Regions from separate parts of the Peribacillus sp. NPDC096448 genome, predicted to be linked through region 2. Evidence: riboswitches for the same ligand, from Rfam matches in the RefSeq annotation. Region 2 holds a riboswitch; each other region holds the start of a gene.
The links. Region 2 has a riboswitch for glycine ahead of ACIQ0C_RS10695 (amino acid permease). Riboswitches for the same ligand answer to the same signal wherever they lie in the genome.
Positions count from the first base shown of each region.

Region 1: it holds a riboswitch for glycine, as region 2 does, so the genes downstream of both, gcvT (glycine cleavage system aminomethyltransferase GcvT) here and ACIQ0C_RS10695 (amino acid permease) in region 2, are expected to answer to the same signal.
Region 3: it holds a riboswitch for glycine, as region 2 does, so the genes downstream of both, glyA (serine hydroxymethyltransferase) here and ACIQ0C_RS10695 (amino acid permease) in region 2, are expected to answer to the same signal.

Region 1 is NZ_JBIWEU010000001.1:436,761-441,002, reverse strand. It holds gene gcvPA (aminomethyl-transferring glycine dehydrogenase subunit GcvPA) at 1-609, opposite strand, end outside; gene gcvT (glycine cleavage system aminomethyltransferase GcvT) at 627-1,733, opposite strand; glycine riboswitch at 1,872-1,955, opposite strand; glycine riboswitch at 1,959-2,046, opposite strand; gene ACIQ0C_RS02200 (DEAD/DEAH box helicase) at 2,422-4,110, shown strand; gene ACIQ0C_RS02195 (YqhG family protein) at 4,088-4,242, shown strand, end outside.
Region 2 is NZ_JBIWEU010000005.1:93,060-97,301, forward strand. It holds gene ACIQ0C_RS10690 (amino acid permease) at 1-513, opposite strand, end outside; glycine riboswitch at 1,017-1,095, shown strand; gene ACIQ0C_RS10695 (amino acid permease) at 1,302-2,645, shown strand; gene ACIQ0C_RS10700 (DUF3311 domain-containing protein) at 2,921-3,121, shown strand; gene ACIQ0C_RS10705 (sodium:solute symporter family protein) at 3,118-4,242, shown strand, end outside.
Region 3 is NZ_JBIWEU010000014.1:66,665-70,906, reverse strand. It holds partial or broken gene gnd (phosphogluconate dehydrogenase (NAD(+)-dependent, decarboxylating)) at 1-168, shown strand, start outside; gene ACIQ0C_RS21350 (hypothetical protein) at 743-946, shown strand; glycine riboswitch at 1,210-1,315, shown strand; glycine riboswitch at 1,318-1,438, shown strand; gene glyA (serine hydroxymethyltransferase) at 1,525-2,775, shown strand; gene ACIQ0C_RS21340 (serine dehydratase beta chain) at 2,791-3,309, shown strand; gene sdaAA (L-serine ammonia-lyase, iron-sulfur-dependent, subunit alpha) at 3,309-4,190, shown strand; gene gcvT (glycine cleavage system aminomethyltransferase GcvT) at 4,205-4,242, shown strand, end outside.

The DNA.
Region 1 (4,242 bases), on a different contig from region 2:
ATTCGCCAATTCCCTTAAAGCAGCTAAATCCGTCACACCGTCTTTATAAGGAATTTCGATCACTTCCACGCGTTGCCCTTTCGCATAGGTCTTCACGACTTCTCTTGATTCAGGATGTACGGTTCCTGAAATGAGAATCTTCTTCCGCCGTGTCTGTCCTGAAGCAAGCATCGCTGCTTCAGCCAGCGCCGTCCCGCCGTCATACATGGAGGAGTTAGCCACATCCATGCCCGTCAATTCACAGATCATCGTTTGATATTCAAAGATTGCTTGAAGCTCGCCCTGTGAAATTTCAGGCTGATAGGGTGTATAAGCCGTATAAAACTCAGAACGGGAAAGAACATGATCGACGATGACCGGAGCGTAATGGTCATAGACACCCGCACCAAGGAAGGAAGCATAGTTTTTAAGGTCAGCATTCTTGGCAGCAAGCCTTGATAATTCTTTCATTAACGCAGGTTCAGATTTAGCAGGCTTGATATCGTATTCTCCTTGAAAACGAACGCTTTCAGGGATATCATTGAAAAGTTCTTCCGCAGTGGATACCCCTATCGCTTCCAGCATTTCTTGTTTATCTTGCTCTGTCATGGGTAAATAACGATGTTTCATCTAATGACCATTCCCCTCTATTTACGTGGTTTTTTATAAAAAGGTGTTTGTATTATAACGGCTTTCAAACGTTTGGAACGGATTTCCACTTCGACTTCCGCATCCAGCACCGAAAATTCCTTATCGATAAGTACCAATCCAACGTTTTTCTTCAATGTTGGTGATTGGGTACCGGTCGTGACCTCGCCAATGACTTTATCACCGCTGTAGACCTTATACCCATGACGTGGAATGCCACGGTCAATCATTTCAATTCCCACAAGTTTGCGGGGAGCTCCTTTCTCCTTTTGCTCAGCAAGTACGGCTTTCCCGAAAAAATCAGCTTCCTTATCCACTTTTACTGCAAAACCAATCCCGGCTTCTATCGGGGTGATGTCCGCTGAAAGCTCCTGCCCATATAGCGGCAGTTTCGCTTCAAAACGCAGAGTATCACGAGCACCTAAACCTATCGGCTGAACCCCCTCTTCCTTTCCGGCATCCATAATCGCCTTCCAAAGGGCAGGGCCATTTTTACTGTCGCTATATATCTCAAAACCATCTTCACCAGTGTATCCAGTACGGGATACCAGCGTGGAGATACCGTTAATCATGACATTTTCCTTGAACTTGAAAAATCCAATTTCGCTTAAGTCAGTATTTCCCGATAGTTTTTGTAATATCTTCTCTGCAGCTGGTCCTTGAAGTGCCAGCTGTGTATAGTCACTCGATACATTCGTAATTTGGACATCTTCCGCTAAATTAGCTTGCAGCCAATTGAAATCTTTTTCTGTATTCGCCGCATTGACCACGAGCAGATAGTCGTCCTCAGCCCTTTTATACACGATTAGATCATCAACCGTGCCTCCGTTTTCATAACACATGGCGGTATATTGGGCACCGCCCAGTTGAAGCTTTGAGATATCATTGGTCAGCATCTTCTGTAAAAAGGAAAGGCTTCCAGGACCCTTAACATCGACTTCCCCCATATGGGAAACATCGAATAACCCCGCTTTTGTTCGTACGGCTTCATGTTCGTCCTTTATACCCGAAAATTGGACAGGAAGTTCCCAGCCGCCAAAATCAATCGTTTTACCTCCGTATTCACGATAAACCTCAAATAGTGGTGTTCTTTTTAAATTGGTCAAAAAATGACCCCCTTCAGATTTTTTTAATTTAATTGGCTTCATTATCAAAAGCTTCTAGTCATTACGCATCAGATATAACCTGATTCATGATGTAAAAAAAGCACAAAAAAGGACAGAGAAAGCCCGTTTGAGCTTTTTCTCTGTCCTGAAACCTGAAAGTTTACCTATGTAATAGGTTTTCCCCTTTGGTGGCCGTCCCAAAACGGGCGGCGCTCTCCAGAGTTGCGTCCAATAAGAGTTCTTTTGCCTGAGAGATTCACTGCTAAGTTTGCTCCTTCGGCGCTACATCCGTAGTCTCTCCCCTTATCTTCACCCGCATATAAATGGTCTACCAATGAAAGGAAGCGAATAAGCCCCAAGCATCAGTTAAACCTTTGAGCATAAATGGAATGCATTCTCTGCCAATTCTCCTAAAAATTCAGAAACCGTTTGCTGATCTCCTTCAGTAATCTTGGATAAATTAGGAGCCTATAGCCCATACTAAGAAAACGCGAACTGCACAATCAATGTACAAACATTCTTTATAGCGTTTGGAAATTGGAATTTTCTAAATATACTTATATCCTACCCTAAGAAACTTATCTCTGCAATATCTTTTGAAGAGAAATATTTTTCTTACTTCACATATGAAATGTTCGGGTTTTGACCTTATATTAAGGAAATTATGATTTAAGAGGGAGTTATTTCTATGAAAATCAATATATCCTTCAATTCTGAATGGAATGACGAGTTTCTGCAAAAGATGGAAAATGACGGTCCATGGGGAAATTGGGAGCTTTATAAGTTGGCGGTTCAAATGGAGGAAAATCTTATCATCCCTGATTTTGAAGGTTTACAGGCGCCCAAGCACCTTCCGCAGTTAACCCCGCTTCCCCATCAATTGGAAGCGGCGAAGCAAGTGGTGGAAAAGATGAATGGAAAAGCCATTTTGGCTGATGAGGTAGGGCTAGGGAAAACAATTGAAGCAGGCTTGATCCTAAAAGAGTATATGATTAGGGGCCTTGTAAAAAAAGTATTGATCCTCGTTCCGGCTTCCCTTGTCTCACAATGGGCATTTGAATTGAATACCAAGTTTCATATTCCGGCAGTCGTTCAGAGAAAAAGTTATGTCTGGGACTCCTGTGATGTGGTCATTTCATCCATTGATACGGCGAAACGCGCTCCACATCGAGATATCATCTTCACTCAGGAATATGACTTCATCATTATTGATGAAGCTCATAAACTTAAAAATAATAAGACGAAGAACTATGAATTCGTCCAAAATCTGAAAAAGAAATTTTGTTTACTCCTGACAGCCACACCAATTCAAAATAAAGTCGAGGAGATTTTCCACCTCGTTTCATTATTGAAACCGGGCCACTTGGGAAATGCCTCACTCTTTTCGGAAAAGTATAAAGGTAAAGGCCGGAACACAATTGAAGATGAACACCTAAAGGAATTGGTCAACACTGTCATGATTCGAAACCGGCGGGCCGATACTGGCATTGAATGGACAAAACGGCATGTGGAAACCATCACCATTGAATTTTCTCCAACGGAACAAGCATTATACGATGCTGTTTCCAAATTCAAGCCAATTTCGGATGGATCAAAAGGAAGCGCCTTTTCGGCTCTCACTCTCCAAAGGGAAGCATGCAGCAGCAGAGAGGCGGTCTTTTATACATTAAAAAATATGAGAGACAAATACGATCAGCCTTCCCCTGACTTTTTGGCAAAGCTTGATGATTTATTTTCTAAAGTGAATGAAACGGTTCAGAACTCAAAGGCTGAAAAAGCTTTGGAACTGATCAAGAAAATTGATGACAAAGTGATTATCTTTACGGAATATAGGGCGACTCAACTATATCTCCAATGGTACCTACAGCAGAACGGAATTTCATCCGTTCCTTTTCGAGGCGGTTTTAAGCGCGGAAAGAAAGACTGGATGCGAGAATTATTCCAAAAGAATATACAGGTATTAATCGCAACAGAAGCTGGCGGGGAAGGGATAAACCTTCAGTTTTGCCATCACTTGATTAATTTTGACCTGCCATGGAACCCAATGAGGCTCGAACAGCGAATTGGACGGATTCACCGCCTTGGTCAGGAAGAAGATGTGATGATCTATAACTTTGCCACAAAAAATACAGTTGAAGAACATATACTGAAGTTACTATACGAAAAAATAAATTTATTTGAAAAAGTAATCGGTGAATTGGATGATATTCTAACCAAACTGGATATTAACAACATTGAAGAATATTTAATTGATGTGGTCGGCGAGTCCAAAACAGAGGGCGAAATGAAAATCAAGATGGATAACTTTTCATCGTTGATCCAATTCGCTCAATCAATGAAGGAAGGTGAGGTTCATGCAGCAACGGGAAATTCATGATTTTTTAATAACTTTCTTTAAAGCCAATGATTGTGAAATACTGGATAATGCACAAACCCACCTTACAGTGCAATTGACGATTGAAATGGATAAAGAATTAATGAACAGACCCTTTTATTGGCATTATCTAGA
Region 2 (4,242 bases):
GAAGATAAGGCCCAGGCCGGCAACGATCATCAATATAATCGTTATGATTTTTATAAGCGCAAACCAGAATTCAAATTCCCCGAATGATTTTACGGAAATGAGGTTGGCCGCCCCCAAGATGATCATGGCTACCACACCTGGTATCCAAGCAGGTAACTCCGGGAACCAATATTGCATATACAACCCAACCGCGATGATTTCGGACATTCCGACGATTACCCATTGAAACCAATTGCTCCAAGCAGTCATATAACCTGCCAAAGGATGTATATAGCTGCTCGCAAAGGTTGCAAAAGAACCTGTAGTCGGTTCTAAATATAACATCTCACCCATGGAACGCATGATGAAAAATATAAAAATACCTGCGATGGCATAAGCAAGCATTACAGAGGGCCCGGTCCATTTGATCGTGCTCGCAGATCCCATGAATAACCCGACTCCGATGGTTCCGCCCAAAGCTATCATTTGAATATGTCGTGATTCCAGCCCTCTCTTTAATTCCTTGTTCGACATGATTAACTCCCCCAGATGCAATATCGGTAATGTTTTACTATCCTTACCACGAACGACTCTCTATTAATTATTGCAGTTAGAAATGCTTTATCCTAATCAATATTACATAACACTTCAATTACGTTTTCTTATCTTATAATAGTAAATATTCTGTAAAAATACAATTGTATTTTTGAAATAAACAGTTACCAATAATATCTTGTCGATTTTCCCAGTCTAAAAATATCATTTTAAAAAAATGATGTTCAGTATTTTATTATAGTGATCGTTCAAAAAGATCACTTCTGCTTAAACCTTAAGTTAAATACAACCCACTATAAACTGCAGATAAGGCCAGTTTCACTTCAAAAAAACTTGTTGACCTACCGAAAAATAGATGATAGAATTCCAATATTATTTTATAAGTATAATGAATGCTCCAGCAGTGATAGATTTTCACTGACTGACATTTCTTCACAACCGCATACAAGCAAGCGATGAATGCTATGGATGACACTATAGCAGGAGCAGCTTCTGGAGAGACTGTACAAGATACAGCGCCGAAGGATTCACAATCTCAGGCAAAAGGACAGAAGAGTAACGAATGATAAAATTGTTATTCTGAGCCCTTTAAGAGATTGGTATTATCCAATCTCTTTTTTTATTGTCCATTTTGTGATTGGACTAAAAACACCAACTTTAAAACCAATGGGAAAGGCCAGCTGGGCGAAATAATCACGTCCCTCTCTCCAAGACCATGCAGGTAAAAACATTCACTACCAAGACTATAAAAGACGGGGGCGTACGAATTGGCTAAACAAGAATTGAAAAGAGATTTAAAAAATCGACATGTACAACTGATTGCAATAGGAGGAACCATTGGCACCGGGTTATTTTTAGGTTCAGGAAAAGCTATACAATTGGCGGGACCTTCCATATTATTCTCTTATCTGATAATAGGGATTGCCTTGTTTTTTGTGATGAGGGCCCTGGGGGAATTGCTCTTATCCAATGCAGGGTATGTATCATTCACTGAATTCGCAACTGAATATGTCGGTCCATGGGCCGGCTTCGTGACAGGTTGGACATATTGGTTCTGTTGGATCATGACCGCAATGGCCGATATCATAGCTGTCGGTGTCTATATACAATATTGGTTTGATGTCCCTCAATGGATTCCGGCTCTAATATGCCTGGTCATTCTGTTAGGATTGAACCTATTGACCGTTAAGATATTTGGCGAATTGGAATTCTGGTTTGCCATCATTAAAGTAATCACGATCATCGCCTTGATCATCGTAGGAATCTTTCTTTTGATCATCGGCTTCAATACCAATACCGGAACGGTTTCCCTAACGAACCTATGGAATCATGGTGGCATGTTCCCCAATGGCATTTCCGGATTCCTACTATCTTTACAGTTGGTCGTCTTCTCATTTGTCGGTGTCGAATTGGTCGGGGTTTCTGCAGCAGAAACGGCGAACCCGAGAAAGAACATTCCATCTGCCATCAATAAAATCCCTGTCCGGATTTTACTTTTCTATGTTGGTGCCATATTCGTCATTCTCTGCGTCAACCCATGGACACAATTGAATGCCACGAGCAGTCCATTTGTAGAGGTCTTTGCGTTAATTGGCATTCCCGTCGCTGCAGGGATCATCAACTTCGTCGTTTTGACATCCGCTGCTTCTGCATGCAACAGCGGTTTATTTTCAACAAGCCGAATACTCTATACGTTAAGCAGGAATGGAGAAGCCCCTGCTAAACTGGAAAAATTAAATAAACAGGCTGTTCCGAGCAATGCCTTATTAACATCCACAATCGTTGTATCAATAGGGGCATTATTAAGCAAGCTGATACCTGAACAGGCATTTACTGTCGTGACTACCATCAGTGCCATCTGTTTCATATGGGTATGGAGCATTATCTTGATCTCCCATATCAAATATTCGAAAACAAGGCCTGACCTAAGAGCCGAATCGACTTTCAAGGCTCCTTTTACACCTTTTGTCAATTACGCCATTTTAGGATTATTCCTGTTCATCCTTATTGTTATGCTATTCGCTGAAGCTACACGACTATCACTGCTCTTGACCCCAATCTGGTTCATCCTCTTGGTGATACTATATAACTATCGGAAAAAAGATAGCTAAAGGAAATAAAGCCTTGAACTCAATATGAATTCAAGGCTTTATCTGTCTTATGAACACATTTGGATTCGGCTGTCTGCGAACTGTTGCTAAAATATATCAGGCAACTGCATTAAATTTTATATCAAAATAGTGTAAGCTAATATATATCATCGGACCTTTTCCGCCATGTATGAATTTTTCATCCCGGTTTGGTTCACCCATCCATCAGTGGCATTGAAGAATAAACCCCCATTGGTGGGCGTTTCACTTTATTTAAAAACGGAGGGGTTTGTTTAGTGAAGATTATATATATTCTTACTCTAGTTCCTTTTATAGGCATACTCGTATTTCTACCTTTTGTTAATAAAATAGAACCATATGTATTAGGGATGCCTTTCAATATGTTCTGGATGGCTATGTGGGTGGTCCTTACCTCTGCCATACTCGGCATCATGTATAAGCTGGATCCCAGGAACCGGGAAGGTGACCAGGAATGAATATTGCTCTCTTAATCATTTTAGCATTTTTACTTCTATCGATATTTTTAGGCATACGCTCTTCAAAAGGAAAAGATATGGACTTGGAACAATGGACGGTGGGCGGACGCGGTTTTGGTGCGATATTCGTCTTTCTGCTGATGGCCGGGGAAATCTATACGACCTTCTCCTTCCTTGGCGGCAGCGGCTGGGCTTATGGCAAGGGTGCACCCGCTCTATATGTTCTCATTTACATTACTTTATCTTACGTATTATCCTATTGGCTCCTACCGGAAATATGGAGATATGCCAAAGAAAATAAACTGATGTCTCAATCCGATTTCTTTGTAAACAAATATAAGAGTCCCAGTTTAGGAATTTTGGCTGCGCTTGTCGGTGTGGTGTCGATGATTCCAGTGATCGTCGTGCAGCTGAAAGGATTGGGGATCATTGTCTCGGAAGCATCTTATGGTGCCATCTCAATGTCCGAGGCAGTTTGGATGGGGGCGATCAGCCTTACCATTTATGTGATGATTTCCGGTATCCACGGTTCAGTTTGGACAGCGGTCATTAAAGATATCATGATGGTCGCCATAATAGGATTTTTGGGAATTTATCTGCCGATACATTACTTTGGCGGATTTCAGCCGATGTTTGAAGCGGTTGATGCGGCCAAGCCTGGTTTTCTAAAGTTCCCTGATCAGGGGCTTAGCGTATCATGGTTCATCTCCACGGTAATATTGCTCGTATTCGGTTTCTATATGTGGCCACAAGTTTTCAGCGCTGTTTATTCAGCACGCAGCGGCAAGGTATTTCGAAAAAACGCCATCATCAGCCCTTTATATACACTCATGCTGTTATTCGTCTTTTTCGTTGGGTTTACAGCTATATTGAAAGTGCCCGGACTCGTTGGGGCAGATGCAGACCTCTCATTGCTGCGCCTTTCGATCGAGACCTTTGATCCATGGTTTATAGGCATAATCGGCGGAGCTGGATTGTTGACCGCATTGGTGCCGGGATCCATGCTTTTGATGAGCGTCGCTACACTGCTCGCGAAAAACGTTTATAAGGAATTTGCACCCGCAGTATCCGATCGCCACATTGTACGGTTGGCAAAGTTCCTTGTGCCAGTCATTGCCCTT
Region 3 (4,242 bases), on a different contig from region 2:
GGCCTATGGATTTAACGGGAAGAGCATTTTCTAAAGATGAAAAATTAGAAAAAACTAAAAAGAGTAGATATGGAATTCTTCTTGAGAAGGAAAATGGACGGCACTGTTTTTGATTTACAAACAGCCACTCCCGTCATCGCCATTTCATTGATGAGCCATCGTTCATTAGTAAAACATTTAATGTTCATTTCCATCAGATCTAAAATGCAAATAAAAGATGAAAAATTTTTCAAACAAAAGGAGGAAAATAAAATGGAAAGAAACAATACAGTTATTTTAAATGAAGTGATAGTAGGGCTATATAGCAATAAAGAATTAGATCTAATGTTAAATAAATTATCAAATTATTACCAAGTTGCTATAGCTGATTTTACTGTAAATAAAGTGAATCCAAATAGCTATAAAGAAATGATTACTTGATTGATAGTAGACTTATAGTCCATTGCATGAATACTTAAATTGGTGAACTGAGAGTCATATTAAACAAATAAAAGATGGGGTTTTACTTTACCTACCCAAACGATTACTTATCTCTGTCGGACAGGGAATGGAAAATCCCATTCCCTGTCCGGTGCTGATTCATACCCTCCCTATTTAAAATCAAGATTTAAACAGGGTATTGAAAAAAAGGCATTTAAATCAAGGAGATGGAAAATAATTACCTTACTATTAATACAGGGAAGTGGAGGTGGTGACATAGTCGTAGATAGTAAAACTGTAAGGTAAAGGAGAAGAATTCAAAATGAGTATGGAAAAGAAAATCAATCTAAAGAAGCCAAAGAAGTGGTGGGTATGGGTTCTAGCAATTATCGTTATAGCTAATATATCAAGTGGTTGGGACAAAGAGGAAGTTGCTAAGCAATCTTTATTGCTTCAAGGATTCTCGCAAATCTCGCACTACCTTAATTTTTTCTTTTTCCAAACATCCATTGTGTTAAAAATTTAGACATGATGTCCTTTCCATCTTTCGCTTTTCTTAGCAACCGTTCAAAAGTGGAGCGGTTCCTAGATACAGAAACTTGTTGGGATTCAGAAAAGCAGTTAACAATTTTGATATTGCATAACGAATAACTTCTTATTTTATGAACTGTCAGAAAGATCTATACCGTCCATATTTAAATTTCTGAAAATAAAGTTTTTTCAGATAATTATTGAAATTTTCATTTAAACCCGTTAACATGCAATTATAATGGAAATTTATATAAGCGGATGATAATTGTGGGAGAGACCGAAGAAATCGATTCGGCACCGAAGGAGCAATTCCCAAAAAAACCTTGGGATAGAAACTCTCAGGTAAAAAGACTACAATTGGACGCACCTCTGGAGAGAGCTGAAAAGCCACCAAAGGGGAATCCTTTTGATGAAAGAATATACAAGACAGATTGTTTTGTAATATGTTTCATACCGAAGGTAATCTCTCAGGTAAAAAGGACAGAGGAAAGGTGGGATATTTATCCTGCCTTTCCTCTGTCCTTTTTTGTGAGGAAAGGGAGCTTGGAAGAAAATCGAGGAGGATATTTGAATATGAGTCTACAAAACTATGATTCAGAGATTTATAATGCCATGGAGAATGAAAGGGAAAGACAACATAATACGTTAGAATTAATCGCATCAGAAAACTTCGTAAGTAAAGAAGTGATGGAAGCTATGGGGTCTGTCCTCACTAATAAGTATGCAGAAGGATATCCGGGGAAGCGTTACTATGGAGGCTGTGAATATGTAGATGTGGTGGAACAAACAGCGATTGAACGCCTAACCAAGCTGTTTGGTGCTAAGTATGCAAATGTACAACCACACTCAGGTGCACAAGCAAATCTAGCTGTTTTTTATGCGCTGCTTCAGCCGGGCGATAAAGTGATGGGGATGAACCTTTCGCATGGAGGACACTTAACTCATGGTAGTCCCGTCAGCATCTCGGGGAAATGGTTTGATATTGTGTCTTATGGGGTGAGAGAAGATACTCACTTGATAGACTATGATGATCTTGAAGCAATCGCGAAAAAAGAAAAACCAAAATTGATTATTGCGGGGACAAGTGCTTTCCCAAGAACAATTGATTTTGCACGTTTTAAAGAAATCGCCGATCAAGTTGGAGCAAAACTGATGGTGGATATGGCTCATATTGCAGGGCTCGTGGCAGCAGGTTTTCATCCATCGCCCATCCCATATGCGGATGTGGTGACAAGCACAACGCACAAAACTTTACGCGGTCCACGTGGCGGCATCATTTTAACAAATGATGAAGACATGATAAAGAAAATAAATAAAGCTATATTCCCAGGGATTCAAGGAGGGCCACTCATGCACATTATTGCGGCAAAGGCGGTTTCCTTTAAAGAAGCATTGCAACCCAGCTTTAAGATCTATGCCAAACAAATCATTGAAAACGCAGCAACACTTGGCGAAACATTAAAGAAAGCAGGCGCAATTCTTGTTTCAGGTGGAACGGACAACCATATCGTCCTTTTAGACGTTCGCCAATGGAATTTAACCGGAAAAGAAGCAGAACGATTACTAGAAGAGGCGGGAATAACAGTTAACAAAAACACGATTCCCTATGATACTGAAAGCCCATTTGTCACAAGTGGCATTCGAATGGGAACAGCGGCTTTAACGACACGTGGTATGAAGCAGGAAGAAATGGTTAAAATCGGAGAAGTGATTGCGGCTGTTTTAAAGAGCAATGGAGATACAGCTGTTCTAGAAAAAGTAAAAGAAACAACAAAAGAGATTTGTAAAGGATATCCATTGTTTCAACAGCCTATAACGGTCTAAGAAGGGAGAAACAACATGGAATTCCAAAGTTGTTTTGACATTATCGGCCCTATCATGGTAGGGCCATCTAGTTCTCATACTGCTGGTGTTGTATCAATGGGGAAGTTCATTCATGAACTATTAGGTGGTTGTCCGGAAGAGGCGAACATTATTTTCTACGATTCATTTGCTGAAACGTACCAAGGTCACGGAACAGATAAAGCCCTACTTGGCGGATTACTTGGCATGGATACAGATGATTCCAGGATTAAAGATGCCATAGAGCTGACTAAAGAACATGGTCTAGATTACGAATTTCAATTTGAAGAGAGCTGCCCTTATTTTAAACATCCGAATACAACAATCGTTACGGCAAAACGTGGGGAATGGCTGGTAAAAGTAGGTGGTGCATCCCTTGGAGGCGGTTTATCTAAAATCTTTATGATTGGCGATGAAATGGTTGATATTCGTTTAAGCACTAGCGATGACTTTTCGGTACTTGCTACACATTACCATTCATATGTGTTGAAAAAAACGTCGTTAGAGGGTGCATGATGGAAATTCGGTCAATGAACGAGCTAATTGAATTTTGTACACACAAACAGAAAACGATTGGTGAAGCCATGTTGATGATGGAAATAGAAAAATCGGGGAGAGATCAAAAGACGATCATCAGCATGATGGAAGAACGGTTATTTAAAATGCAGGAAGCTGTTGAGAGCGGTAAAAAAGACACCTCTACTGCACCAAGTGGCATTTCTGGTGGTGATGCCGTTAAGATGTACGATTACGTGAATCAAGGTAACTCTCTTTCGGGAAGTTATATTAGCGATGCCATGACTTTCTCACTGGCGACATCTGAAAGTAATGCGAGAATGGGAGTCATTGTGGCAACTCCGACAGCCGGAGCAGCCGGTATATTACCCGGAGTATTGTTTTCGCTTCACAAAAATGACGGAACTTCCTACAGAGACTTAGTCATGGGGCTGTTCACCGCAAGTGCCCTTGGGTATGTCATTGCCAACCGGTCCTTTATATCCGGAGCAGCAGGAGGATGCCAAGCAGAGGTCGGTTCTGCAACGGCAATGGCGGCAGGGACCATTGTTGAATTAAAAGGTGGCACACCTAAACAAGCGGTTAATGCAACAGCAATTGCTTTAAAATCACTGTTGGGCCTCGTTTGTGATCCAGTTGCTGGGCTTGTTGAAGTGCCTTGCATTAAGCGAAATGTGATTGGAACATCCATTGCCTTTTCAGCTGCTGATTTATCTCTTGCAGGTGTTGAAAGTCGTATACCTTGTGATGAAGTCATTGAAGCCATGTACGAGATTGGAAAGGAAATGCCTCGAACACTTAGAGAAACAGCACTTGGTGGTCTTGCAATGACCGAAACAGGTAAAAGGGTAAAAGAACAGTTATTTAGCAAGAGATCTTAATTGGAGGGGTAGCAATGAGCACAGCAACCGGATTGAAGAGGACACCACTTTT